Regions from separate parts of the Colwellia sp. SU-HH01217 genome, predicted to be linked through region 1. Evidence: predicted binding sites of a transcription regulator. Region 1 holds the regulator's gene; the other holds the start of a gene.
What was found. The regulator FNR, encoded in region 1, switches genes on or off when oxygen is low (the NO sensors DNR and NnrR bind a similar motif). The targets are predictions, from matches to a motif close to TTGATCTAGATCAA.

Region 1 (5,829 bases):
TCCATTTACTTTTCAAAAAATCGTGCAGGGAGATATACCAGTTGATGAAAAAACGTCAAAGGTAGTAAAAGCGCCTGTTGTTATCGAAAAGCCACTACATTCTGTAGAACTACCTAAGTTTTCGAAAATTGGTAATGTTAAACAAAAGAAACGCCAGTTTTTTAACTTTATCAGGCCATCAATTACTCATGAAAATCAATTAGTGTTATCTGCCAGAGGCCAAATAAAGACCTGGAGAGAGAAAGTAAGCCTTGAAGAGCCTTTATCTGAACAAGAACAAATGGATTTAGCGGCTTTAGTTAAACGCTACAAAGTGAATAAGCAATTTTCTTTATTACAACAATTAGATGAGTTACTTGTAAGAGTTGATATAGTTCCTGCTCCTTTAATTTTAGTGCAAGCGGCGAATGAATCAGCTTGGGGCACATCTAGATTTGCTAGAATTGGTTTAAATTTCTTTGGTATTTGGTGTTACCGAGAAGGTTGCGGTATGGTGCCTAATGGTCGTAATGAAGGGGCAAAACATGAAGTGGCAGCTTTTGACAGTGTCAATGAAGCCGTTAATCGCTATCTTTATAATATTAATACCAATAATGCTTATAGTGTATTTAGAGCAATTAGAACGCAATTAAGAGAGCAAGGGCAACCATTACAGGCAGAAGTACTGGCAACAGGGTTACTACCATATTCTGAGCGTGGTACCGATTACGTGTTAGAAATTTCTGAAATGTTAAGACATAATCAAGCGTACTTTGTAAAAAGTAAGCCTTAAACGATCCTTATTTGTACTTATGAGAGAAATTGGGTTTAAAGAATCAAATTTGTAAAAGTTCAGTCAGCAAGTGCATCACACATTAAATTTAATTGGGTTATCACTCATTAGCTGGCTGAATAATTTGCTGTAAGTTATCTACTTCACTTCAATAAAGTCTAATTGGTTTTCTTTTAACTTAGGATGAGTTTCAAGGGGTGTGTTGAATGATTCCTGATCAAAAGCAGTATCCCCTCCATCAATCATTTCATTGGTTATACCGTTAGCTGAATCAATATTTTTAAAATCAAATAATTGATTATCGCATAAATGTGAAGGTACTACGTTCCGAATAGCGGTAAACATAGATTCTATCCGACCAGGGAATTGATGTTGCCATTCATTTAGCATTTGCTTGATATTTTGTCTTTGTAAGTTAGGTTGCGAACCACATAAATTACAAGGAATAATTGGGAAGTGCTTTAAGGCAGCATATTGCACAAGTTCGGCTTCTTTACAAAAAGCTAATGGGCGAATAACGATGTGCTCACCATTATCCGAAACAAGCTTCGCAGGCATTGATTTGAGTTTGCCACCGTAGAACATATTCAACATTAAAGTTTCTATCATGTCATCACGGTGATGGCCTAAGGCAACTTTTGTTGCACCAATCTCTGTTGCCGCTTTATATAAGATCGCGCGACGTAATCTTGAACATAAACTACAAGTTGTTTTGCCATCTTCAATTTTATCTTTAACAATGGAGTAAGTGTTTTCTTCAACAATTTTAAATTCTACACCTTTTTGGCTTAGATATTCAGGCAAAACATGTTCAGGGAACCCTGGTTGTTTTTGATCTAAGTTAACAGCAACTATATCAAAGTTTATCGGAGCGGATTTTTTTAATAAAAGTAAAATTTCCAGTAACGCGTAACTATCTTTGCCGCCAGATAAACAGACCATAATTTTATCGCCATCTTCCACCATGTTATATTCAGCAATGGCTTGACCAACGTTACGTCGTAATTTTTTCTCTAATTTTTGTAATTGCGTTTGTTCAATTGATGAAAGCGGTTTTATTTGATTGGTCATGTTATTTACTTCGTTGTTTACTGAGTATTACTGAATGATTAACGAGACAATGTTCGTTTATAAGGTTTAATCGAGCGCATTATACCTTTAGAGTTTATCAAAGCGAAGTGCTTGCGTTAATTTGTGTGCATTATTGAAGAAATAAGGTAATGAGATATTTATATAAAAAAGAGAGTGACAAATAAAAACCGTGATTATTGTTTTTATTTGTCACGTTATTTTATTAGCTATTTTTCAAAAGGTGAAACATAACCTTCTGGTTTTAAGGCAAGAACATCACATTTTAATCTGTCAATGACATGTTCAGCGGTGTTACCGATTAATGCGGCTGAGATACCTGTACGCCCAATAGTGCCTAATACAACAAGTTCAGCATCCAATTGCTCTGATACAGATTCTATAACAGTTTCAGGTAAACCTTCTTGAACAAATGTGTGTTCTTTAGCGATATTATATTTTTTTGCATGTTCATCCATGGATTGTTGATGATGCTGCAGCATAGACTCGTTATATTCACTGGCATCAAATTCGGGGATTTCAATAGCAATATTAACAGGAGTGCCTGGGTAAGAATTAACTAAATGTACATTACCGTTAAGAATTTTAGCTATTCGGCGAGCAGTTGTTGTAATAATATTATTGAGAGACTGGTGCTCTTCTTCATCACTTCCCATATTAAGGGCAGCGACAATATTGCCATTTTCTGGCCAACTATGATCTTTAACTAATAATACTGGGCATGGACATTTACGTAATATATGCCAATCTGTTGGTGTAAAAATAACAGATTTAAGTTTGTCGTGTTGATGGGTGCCTTTGATTACCATATCATGTTTTTTAGCAATAACTTCTTCAATAATGGCTTCAAAAGGGCGGTTATGCCAAATAACCTTGTATTGAATATTAATACCTTGATGTGGCATATTTTTCGCTAAATCAGCTAGCCACTGTTCTCTATCCTTAATAACAGATTGACGCATAGCTTCACGCTCTTCACTAGAAAGCATTGTTGTCATTTCATATGAAAAATCAAAAATACTTAAAAAGGCGGTTAAAGTTGATTGCGTTTTACTGGCTAATTCAATTGCTCTTTTTAATGCCTTTTGATCGTCTGTTGTAGGGTCAATCACAACAAGAATATTTTGAAAATGGTCCATAATATGCCTCTTAAGGTTTTATCGATAAAGATATTATGCCGCAAGAAAATTGATTTTTAATTGTTTAAAATCAATTTATTGTGACTTAACTTCTTTATAGATTAGCATAGTACGAATTGGAGTGTTTGAGAAGTGCTTACTCAGCAACAGATTATGCTGAGTTTGTTTATTAAAGCTTAAGGGGTTAAAAACTGGCGGTATCGTCTAACTTTTTTGCATCTAAAATTTTAATTAATTTACCGTCAACATGAATAATTTGATTTTTATGGAAACGATTTAATAAGCGGCTAATAGTTTCTACAGTTAAGCCAATGTAATTGCCAATATCACTACGAGTCATCGTTAATCTAAATTCTTTTGAAGATAGCCCTCGAGCATGATAACGAGCACTTAATGCTGAAATAAAAGTAGCAACACGCTGTTCTGCATTTTTACGGTTGAGTAGTGTTAACATCTCTTGATCGGTGCGTATCTCATTGCTCATTAAACGTAATACCTGCTTCTTTAACTTCGGCATTGTATTAGATAATTCATCAAGATTTTCATAAGGAATTTCACATACCATAGCTGTTTCAAGTGCTTGAGCGAAACTTGGATGTTCATTGCTAGCAATGGCGTCAAAACCAAGTAAGTCACCGGCTAAATGAAAACCTGTAATTTGCTCTTCACCTTCGGCATTAACAGTATATGTTTTGAATGTACCTGAACGAATAGCAAATAAAGAGTTCATTTCTTGACCGTCATGGAAAAGCTTGTCACCTTTATGGATCGGGCGCTTACGATCGATAATATTATCTAAGGACGTGAGTTCTTGATCATTTAATGAAAATGGTAAGCATAATTCGCTAATACTGCAATTTTGGCAATGAATATGATTTTGATCTGGAGAGTGCTTTTGATGCATAACTTGATATATCCCTAAATTAATCCCTAAGGAGAACAACTATATGGGATTTTATTAGAACATGAGTTGGTATGCAACCACTATAGAGTATAAGCCATAGACTATAATCGCCAAAGCCATCGTTTTTCTAAACATGACATTTTTTAATATTGTTTTAATACTTAGAAGCCCATAAGACATGGTGATTAAGGCTGGGAGTGTACCTAAGCCAAAACTTGCCATTATCATAGCGCCTGATACGGCGCTACCACTGGCTAATGACCAAGTTAAAGTAGAATAAACTAACCCACAAGGTAGCCATCCCCAAATAACGCCTAAGCCTAATGCTTTACTTGGGCTGTCTACGGGGATTACTTTCTTACTCAGTGGTGAGATAAATTGCCATAATGTTTTGCCAATACTTTCTATTCTGCCCAAAATCATTAACCATTGTCCTAGGTATAAGCCAAGAAATACTAAAAAAACACCTGCAACTAATCGTAAGCCGGCAAGGGGCACACCAATGTTTTTGGCAGCCAACGAACCTGTATAACCTATTATAGCGCCTAACAACGCGTATGAGCTAATACGGCCAAGGTTATAACAAAGTACTAATATTAATTTTGAATAAACATTTTTTTTTGCTGATGCGCTTTTAAGCAAGTTATGTTGTAAACGACGATTTTGGCTTTGGTTTGTGACTATTTCATTTGGAAAGCTTGATGAGTTTTGAGCAATAGCAGATGTTAGCATGCTTGTAACTCCACCACACATACCTAAACAATGTCCTGCACTTAATAGGCCAATAACGAACGCTGAAAAAAGATCAATTTCCATTTTCTGGTGTTTTCTCTTTTGATGCCTGCATCGTTGAACTTTCAGAAGAGCTTGACTCAGAAGGTGACTGAGGATCAGTTGTTAGCGACTGGTTATTAGCTTTTTCAGGCTTGTCGTCATCAAATAAAATGCTCATTCCTTGTTTTTCTAAATCATTGAACTGATTATTTTTTACTGCCCAGAAAAAAATATAAATTCCAAGCGCAGTCAACAAAATAGCAACAGGAATTAAAACGTAGATAATACTCATATTTATAATGACTCTGTGTTTGTTAAATTGTTTAAGTGTTTTTTTTCAGTAAACGCAATGAATTAGTGATAACAATTAGTGAGCTTGCTGACATGCCAATTACTGCCATATAAGGTGTAATATACCCCGACATAGCTAATGGTAATACTATGGCATTGTAACCAAAAGCCCAACAATAATTTTGAATGATAATTCGTCGATTTTTATTAGCTACTTTGGCTAGCGTAGCTAACGAACTTAATTGGTTATTTAATAAAATAACATCAGCGCCATTTTTAGCAATATCTGTACCATTACCCATAGCAATAGAAACATGAGCTGCACCAAATACAGGAGCGTCGTTTACACCATCGCCTACCATTACCACGTTATGGTGCTGTTTGGAGTTAGCTACTGTTGTAGTAGACTTGGTTAATAAGCCTTGGAGCTTTTTAATATGATTAACTTTATCGTTAGCGCTTAATCCACTATACACATTATCGAGTGGCAATAATGTGGCAATTTTACGACAACCAGCTTCGTTATCGCCCGATAACATTACAGATTTTATCTTTGCCTTTGTAAACTGATTCAATAGGGTGACTGCATCATCTCTTAATTTATCTTCAAGATAAAAAACAGCAACTAGCTCATTATTGTGCGTTGAAGAAGATCCTGATTCTTCATTTGTTAAAGTAGAACACACCAGTACACATTGCGCATCTAAATACTGCTTTTCTAAGTCGTGATTTGATAAAAGCCATGAAGGCTTACCAATGGTATATTTTTTGTTATTGAAAGTACCAGAAATACCTTTTCCTGGATGCACGATAATATTCGATGCGTTTAAAGTAAAATCCCTATAACATTTAAAGGCTTT
Region 2 (5,829 bases), on a different contig from region 1:
GTAGAGTAAAACAGAGAGCCCCATTAATGAGACGAAAATTACTGCTAATGTATTGGCTTCAAACATGATTTACTCCTTAACCTTTTTAGCGGGTGTCACAATTACCGGTTTTATTCGATCTTCTTCACTTATTTCTTCAATTTCTACCGCGCGACTTGCCATAGTAAAAAGCGTGTGTAAATAAGCGGCCATAATGACTACGTACAAGAGTAAATACATAGTAAGTGTCAAGCCAACGTTGGCGGGAGCTATATCAGTTGCCGCATCTTTTACGGTTAATACGCCGGTTACTAGCCAAGGTTGTCGACCAATTTCGGTGACATACCAACCTGCTAATGTGGCAATCCAACCTGAAAAACTCATCACGACCAGTGCTTTTAATAACCAAGGAGGTAATTGATCTTTCCGCCATAAGGTAACGCGACTAAACCAAGCAATAACAAGCATGAGTATGCCTAATCCAACCATAATTCTAAAAGCAAAAAATACGGGAGCAACAGGAGGGTGATTTCCTTCGAATTCGTTTAATCCTTGTATTTCACCATTGAAGTCGTGGGTTAAAATAAAGCTCGCCATGTTAGGAACAGCTATTTCAAAATGGTTGGTTTTTTGTTTTTCGTCAGGCAATGCAAATAATAATAAGGGTGCGCCGCTTTCGGTGTGCCAAATTCCTTCCATTGCGGCAATTTTTTGCGGCTGATGTTCTAAGGTGTTCAAGCCGTGCAAATCGCCAATTAATACTTGTACGGGAGCAAGTAGTGCCGCAACGGTTAAGGCTATTTTTAGTGTTAATTTAGGCGCTCTTTTATCATCGCCTTTTAATAAACGATAAGCACTAATACCAGCAACTAAAAAGGCTGCGGTTAATCCTGATGCGATTAACATATGCGACAATCGGTAAGGGAATGAAGGGTTAAAAATAATGGCTAACCAATCGACTGGGAAAGCAACACCATCACGCATTTCATAACCTTGTGGTGTTTGCATCCAAGAGTTTAATGCCAATATCCAAAAAGCCGACAAGCTAGTGCCAACGGCAACAATAAAGGTGGATAAAGTATGGATACGGGCTGAAACGCGATCTATACCGAAGAGCATAATGCCTAAGAACCCTGCTTCTAGAAAGAAAGCGGTTAATACTTCATACCCTAATAAGGGCCCTGCGATATTACCAACGGTTTCCATAAATTTTGGCCAGTTAGTGCCAAATTGAAACGACATGGTAATGCCTGTGACAACACCTATGGCAAATGTAAGGGCAAAAATTTTCACCCAAAAGCGATATGCACGCATCCAAACAGGATCTTGTGTTTGATCAAAGCGTACTTTAAAGAAGAATAAAAACCAGCTTAGCGCTATGGTAATTGTGGGAAACAAGATGTGAAAACTGATGTTAGCGGCAAACTGTATGCGCGAAAGCATTAATGTTTCTAACATAATTTACTCCATAAATTTTGTTAAACAATAATTCAATATTATCGGGTGAAAATATTAACCTAGCCTGTTTGAAGCAGGCTAAATGTCTTGGAAAGTACAGAAAACGTATTAACCTTTTTTGAGAAACTTATCTTTCATATCAATAACCTTGGTTACACCTGCGCCCAATTTCATTAAAGTGTTGAGCTTGTCAGGGCTTAGGCTTTGTAACTCTGATGCCCAATGAGTAATGGTTTCCAATAAATCATGAATTTCATGCATTTTATCTTGGGCATATTGCTCTTGCGCATTAGCAGGTTCATCTAATAAGTTGTCGCGTAATAACGATAATGTTGGGTCAACTTCACGTTTACGACGCTCTTCAAATACCCGTGTTGCCATTTCCCAGATTGTACCTGCAGGCGAGTAGTATTCTTTACGATCTTTAGGCTTATGTTGTACTTGAACTAAGCGCCAAGACTGTAATTCTTTGATACCCATGCTGACATTACCGCGTGATATATTAAGTGCTTCAGAAATTTGTACAGCGCTAAGTGATTCATCATGAATAATTAACAAACCATACATTTGTCCAACGGTGCGGTTAAAGCCCCAGCGACTGCCCATTTCTCCACAATGCATTACAAAGGATTCGATTTTTTCGGTCATGATCATAATTTAAGTTCTGAACTTTCAGTAATTTCTGAAAGTTTAAACTGTTGTTGATTTAGATCAAGTTTTTTTTCAATAATTTTTATACTTAATTTAGTTAATACTTATCTCGACACGGCAAAGAACTCCCTTAAGCTTGAACAAACCTATTGCCTGCTATACTGTATTTGATTAATTATGCTGCTAACGATTATTGTTAGCACTCTAGAAACATTATCAACCAACGTTTAACAAAGCGTATTGCCTAATACGAGTACCGATTAAAATGAAAGATAAAAATCCAAATGTTATAAGTCGATGGTTAGTCTTATTAGTTGTTGTTATTGCAAGTTCAGTATATGCGAGTGGTATGAATAACAAGCCTGCTGAAAATGGCGAAGCTTTATGCTCAAACGCGTGGAAACACTCTATAGAGGGTAAGGTGTTATCAGGCGATGGAGCAGATCACGGACCTGATGTTGGCTCTGATGAATGGCAATCGGTTATTGAATTTAAATTAGGCGTTAGAGGCGATGCCAGCGTGCCTAAACGCAATACTCATGCATGGTGTCAATATATAGATAAATTAGTGAATAACTCGGCTTCATTTAAAGGAAATCTTGAGTCGGGCCCTTCGTTTGCCTGTGAAAAAGCGCAAGGCAGTATTGAAATACTGATATGCGGCGATAAAGAATTGTCAGCATTAGATCAACAATTAGCGAGCACTTATGCCCAAGCACTGAACCAAGCAAAAAATGAACAACCGCCGATGTTAAAAGCTCAACAACGAGGTTGGCTCAAGGGGCGTAATGAATGCTGGAAAAGCGATAACAAGCGTCAATGCACGTTAGGCGAATATCAACACCGTATCGCGACATTACAAGCAAAATATCGTTTAGTTTCTCATAGTGAGGCTATTAAATATGTATGCAATTCAGAGCCTCGTAATGAAGTCATCGCGATGTATTTTGACACAACACCCAAAACATTAATTGCAGAACGTGGTGATAGCGTTTCTTTAATGTTTTTACAACCCAGTGCAAGTGGCAGTAAATATCAGGGCCGTAATGAAACATTGTGGGAACACCAAGGTGAAGCACAAATTACTTGGGGCTATGACACAGCTAAAATGGACTGTAAAAAAATGCCATAACAGCAATACTGACAGCGTACTTGATCACGATTACTTCAAGGTGTAACCACCTAAGTAAACGTGATCTGTTGAAACCGTTATTACTTCACTTAAATATTTTTTTAAGCTCAGGTTAAATATTGCGTTTATTATTGTAATAAAGCAATCTGCGCGTCTGCTTTTACAATGAGTTTAATGCCATACAACGACGACATTTCAACTTCATTTTCAATTGTGCCTTCCGTTTTTATTAATAAATCATTGCTGTCATCTTGCCAATTGATTGTGGCAATTTGGGTAGAGTTTACTGGTAAAATATATGAGCGATTACGTTTAATAGAGTATACCTTTGCAAGGTGACGTGAGTTTATACTGGATAAATATTGTAGCCATTGCCCATTTGGTGACCATTGGGCATTAAATTTTTTGGCATCGTCATCTCGACGTATGCTATCAATAAGCTTGCTACTGTTTTGTTTGAGCGAGAATAACCATAAGTTACGATCATTTTCAGTAAAAGTAAGGTATTGATTGTTTGCCGCCCACGTAATATTACTTAGATTTTTTGCTCTGGGTATGAGGTGCTCAGTTAATAACTCGCCTTGGCTATTAAAAATAGACAAATACTGAGTGTTATGTTTTTTAGTAAACAAGGCGCGTTTTGACAAGTCTGCATTCCAAACACTTTTTTGATTGTCATGGGTTGACTGCGCATTGATAATAACGGCTTCTACTACTGTTGGTGTAAGTAACAATCCTGACATTAGCGTTAATGGGATTATTAATGTGATAAAGATATTTTTCATCGTAATTCTCCTTAATTTTAGTGTTTATTTAGTTACAACTTCCTTCAACTGAGCTCAGTATCACGTAAACAAAGCAAAAAGTACTTACGGTTTCCTTACCATCACTTTTTTTATTTATTTTCGATATTTTAGTATGAAATTTGTACGATTATTCTATACTCCAGTCACCCAATTATATTTGGATGTTTATCAATGGATGATACGTGAAAAAGGTGAGCGAGTTTTTACCAATTCAGGAACAGGAATTTTTTACCTTAGGTAAGTGGACGGTAAAAAGCAGCTTAAACCAAATTTCTGATAAAGAAAAAAGCTATACAATCGAACCTAAAATGATGGATGTGCTTGTTTATCTTTGTCAACACTCCACACAAACTATAAGTGCTGAGCAACTACTTATTGCTTGTTGGGCTGGTACCTTTTATGGTGATGCCCCTGTGCAAAAGTGTATTGCTGGCTTAAGAAAAAAGCTCGGCTGTAACTCTCGAAAACCAAGTTATATTGAAACAATTCATCGGCGTGGTTATAAAATTATCGCTGATGTCTCATTGATAAAACCCTCAAAACAAGCTCCTGAAATTCTTAATATTGAGCAATGGACACAAGGTTCACCCTATAGAGGTTTAAATACTTTTGAGATTATTCATAGCCCAATTTACTTTGGCCGAACAAAAGCTATTGCTGAGGTTATTCAAAGCCTGACATATTGTATTGATCAGCATTGCCATTTTCTTTTGCTTTTAGGAAAGAGCGGTAGTGGTAAGTCATCACTTATTCGCGCAGGTGTCTTGCCTTTTTTAAGTAGTCATACTGGATTTTCAGAAATACGTGTTACCCAACATATTATTATAACGCCACATCAAAATACTCATGAGTCTCCCATTGCAAGCCTGTTACATTCTCTTAATTCGTTAGGGCTAATTAAGCCAGATCTTGAGTTAGATGACCTAATTGCGCGTGTAGAAGAAACACCAGAATTGATAACTGATACGCTTATAGCGATAAAATCAAAAGAAGCACCAGTACCCAATGATCGAATAAACGAGCCAAAAAACTACTGCTTATTAGTGGTGGATCAATTTGAACAGTTTTTATTAGACGACAGTTTAAGCGATTTATCGAAAAGTAGTCTTGTGCTGTGTTTAAAGCTTTTATCACAATATAAAGCGCTTTTATGTATTGCTATGCTGCGTAACGATTTTTACAGTCGTTGTCTTGATGTTGAAGGGTTTCTTGATTTAAAGACCGCTGGCGTTCAATACGACTTACAAGTAGCTAGTCCGCTAGAACTCACCCAGATAATTCGAAATCCTGCATTAGCTGCCGGGCTTACATTTGAGCATGATGAAACGAGTGGAGAACAACTCGATGATATTTTATTGGCCGCGGCGATTAAAAACCCAGATGCTTTGCCGTTATTAGAATACACGCTAGAAAGGCTTTATCAACAACGTAGTCAAGACAATGAATTACTGATTTCGGCATATCATAAGATGGGGGGGATTGAAGGAGCCATAGCTCAACAAGCGGAAAAGGTTTTTAATAGCTTACCTTATAAGGTGCAAGGGTGTTGGGATAAAATAATGCATGCGTTAGTGAGGATAGATCACGACGATAAACATAGTGTGACCTCTCGTAAAGTTCCACTGTCATTTTTTAAAGAAGACAACGAACAAAAATTTATTCAATATTTTCTTAGCGCTCAGCTATTTACTACTATTTTACAAACGGCAAAGGGTGAACAACGTAGTTATTTTTCAATAGTACGCGGTAGCAGTGTTTTAATTTCAAGAGATGATGTGCAATTTATTACTATTGCACATGAAG

Region 2: AC27G3_RS17665 (GbsR/MarR family transcriptional regulator) is a predicted target of FNR. The motif match lies at 2,139-2,152, and genes of this name have one in related genera.

What each region holds. Positions count from the first base shown of each region.
Region 1 covers NZ_BAAJLX010000003.1:157,250-163,078, reverse strand. Annotated here, with positions in the region: gene AC27G3_RS05685 (glucosaminidase domain-containing protein) at 1-772, shown strand, start outside; gene ttcA (tRNA 2-thiocytidine(32) synthetase TtcA) at 911-1,843, opposite strand; gene uspE (universal stress protein UspE) at 2,071-3,000, opposite strand; gene fnr (fumarate/nitrate reduction transcriptional regulator Fnr) at 3,185-3,904, opposite strand; gene AC27G3_RS05665 (sulfite exporter TauE/SafE family protein) at 3,959-4,720, opposite strand; gene ccoS (cbb3-type cytochrome oxidase assembly protein CcoS) at 4,710-4,970, opposite strand; gene AC27G3_RS05655 (heavy metal translocating P-type ATPase) at 5,002-5,829, opposite strand, start outside.
Region 2 covers NZ_BAAJLX010000023.1:13,118-18,946, reverse strand. Annotated here, with positions in the region: gene AC27G3_RS17675 (cytochrome d ubiquinol oxidase subunit II) at 1-66, opposite strand, end outside; gene AC27G3_RS17670 (cytochrome ubiquinol oxidase subunit I) at 70-1,437, opposite strand; gene AC27G3_RS17665 (GbsR/MarR family transcriptional regulator) at 1,546-2,091, opposite strand; gene AC27G3_RS17660 (MliC family protein) at 2,354-3,220, shown strand; gene AC27G3_RS17655 (hypothetical protein) at 3,349-4,005, opposite strand; gene AC27G3_RS17650 (nSTAND1 domain-containing NTPase) at 4,209-5,829, shown strand, end outside.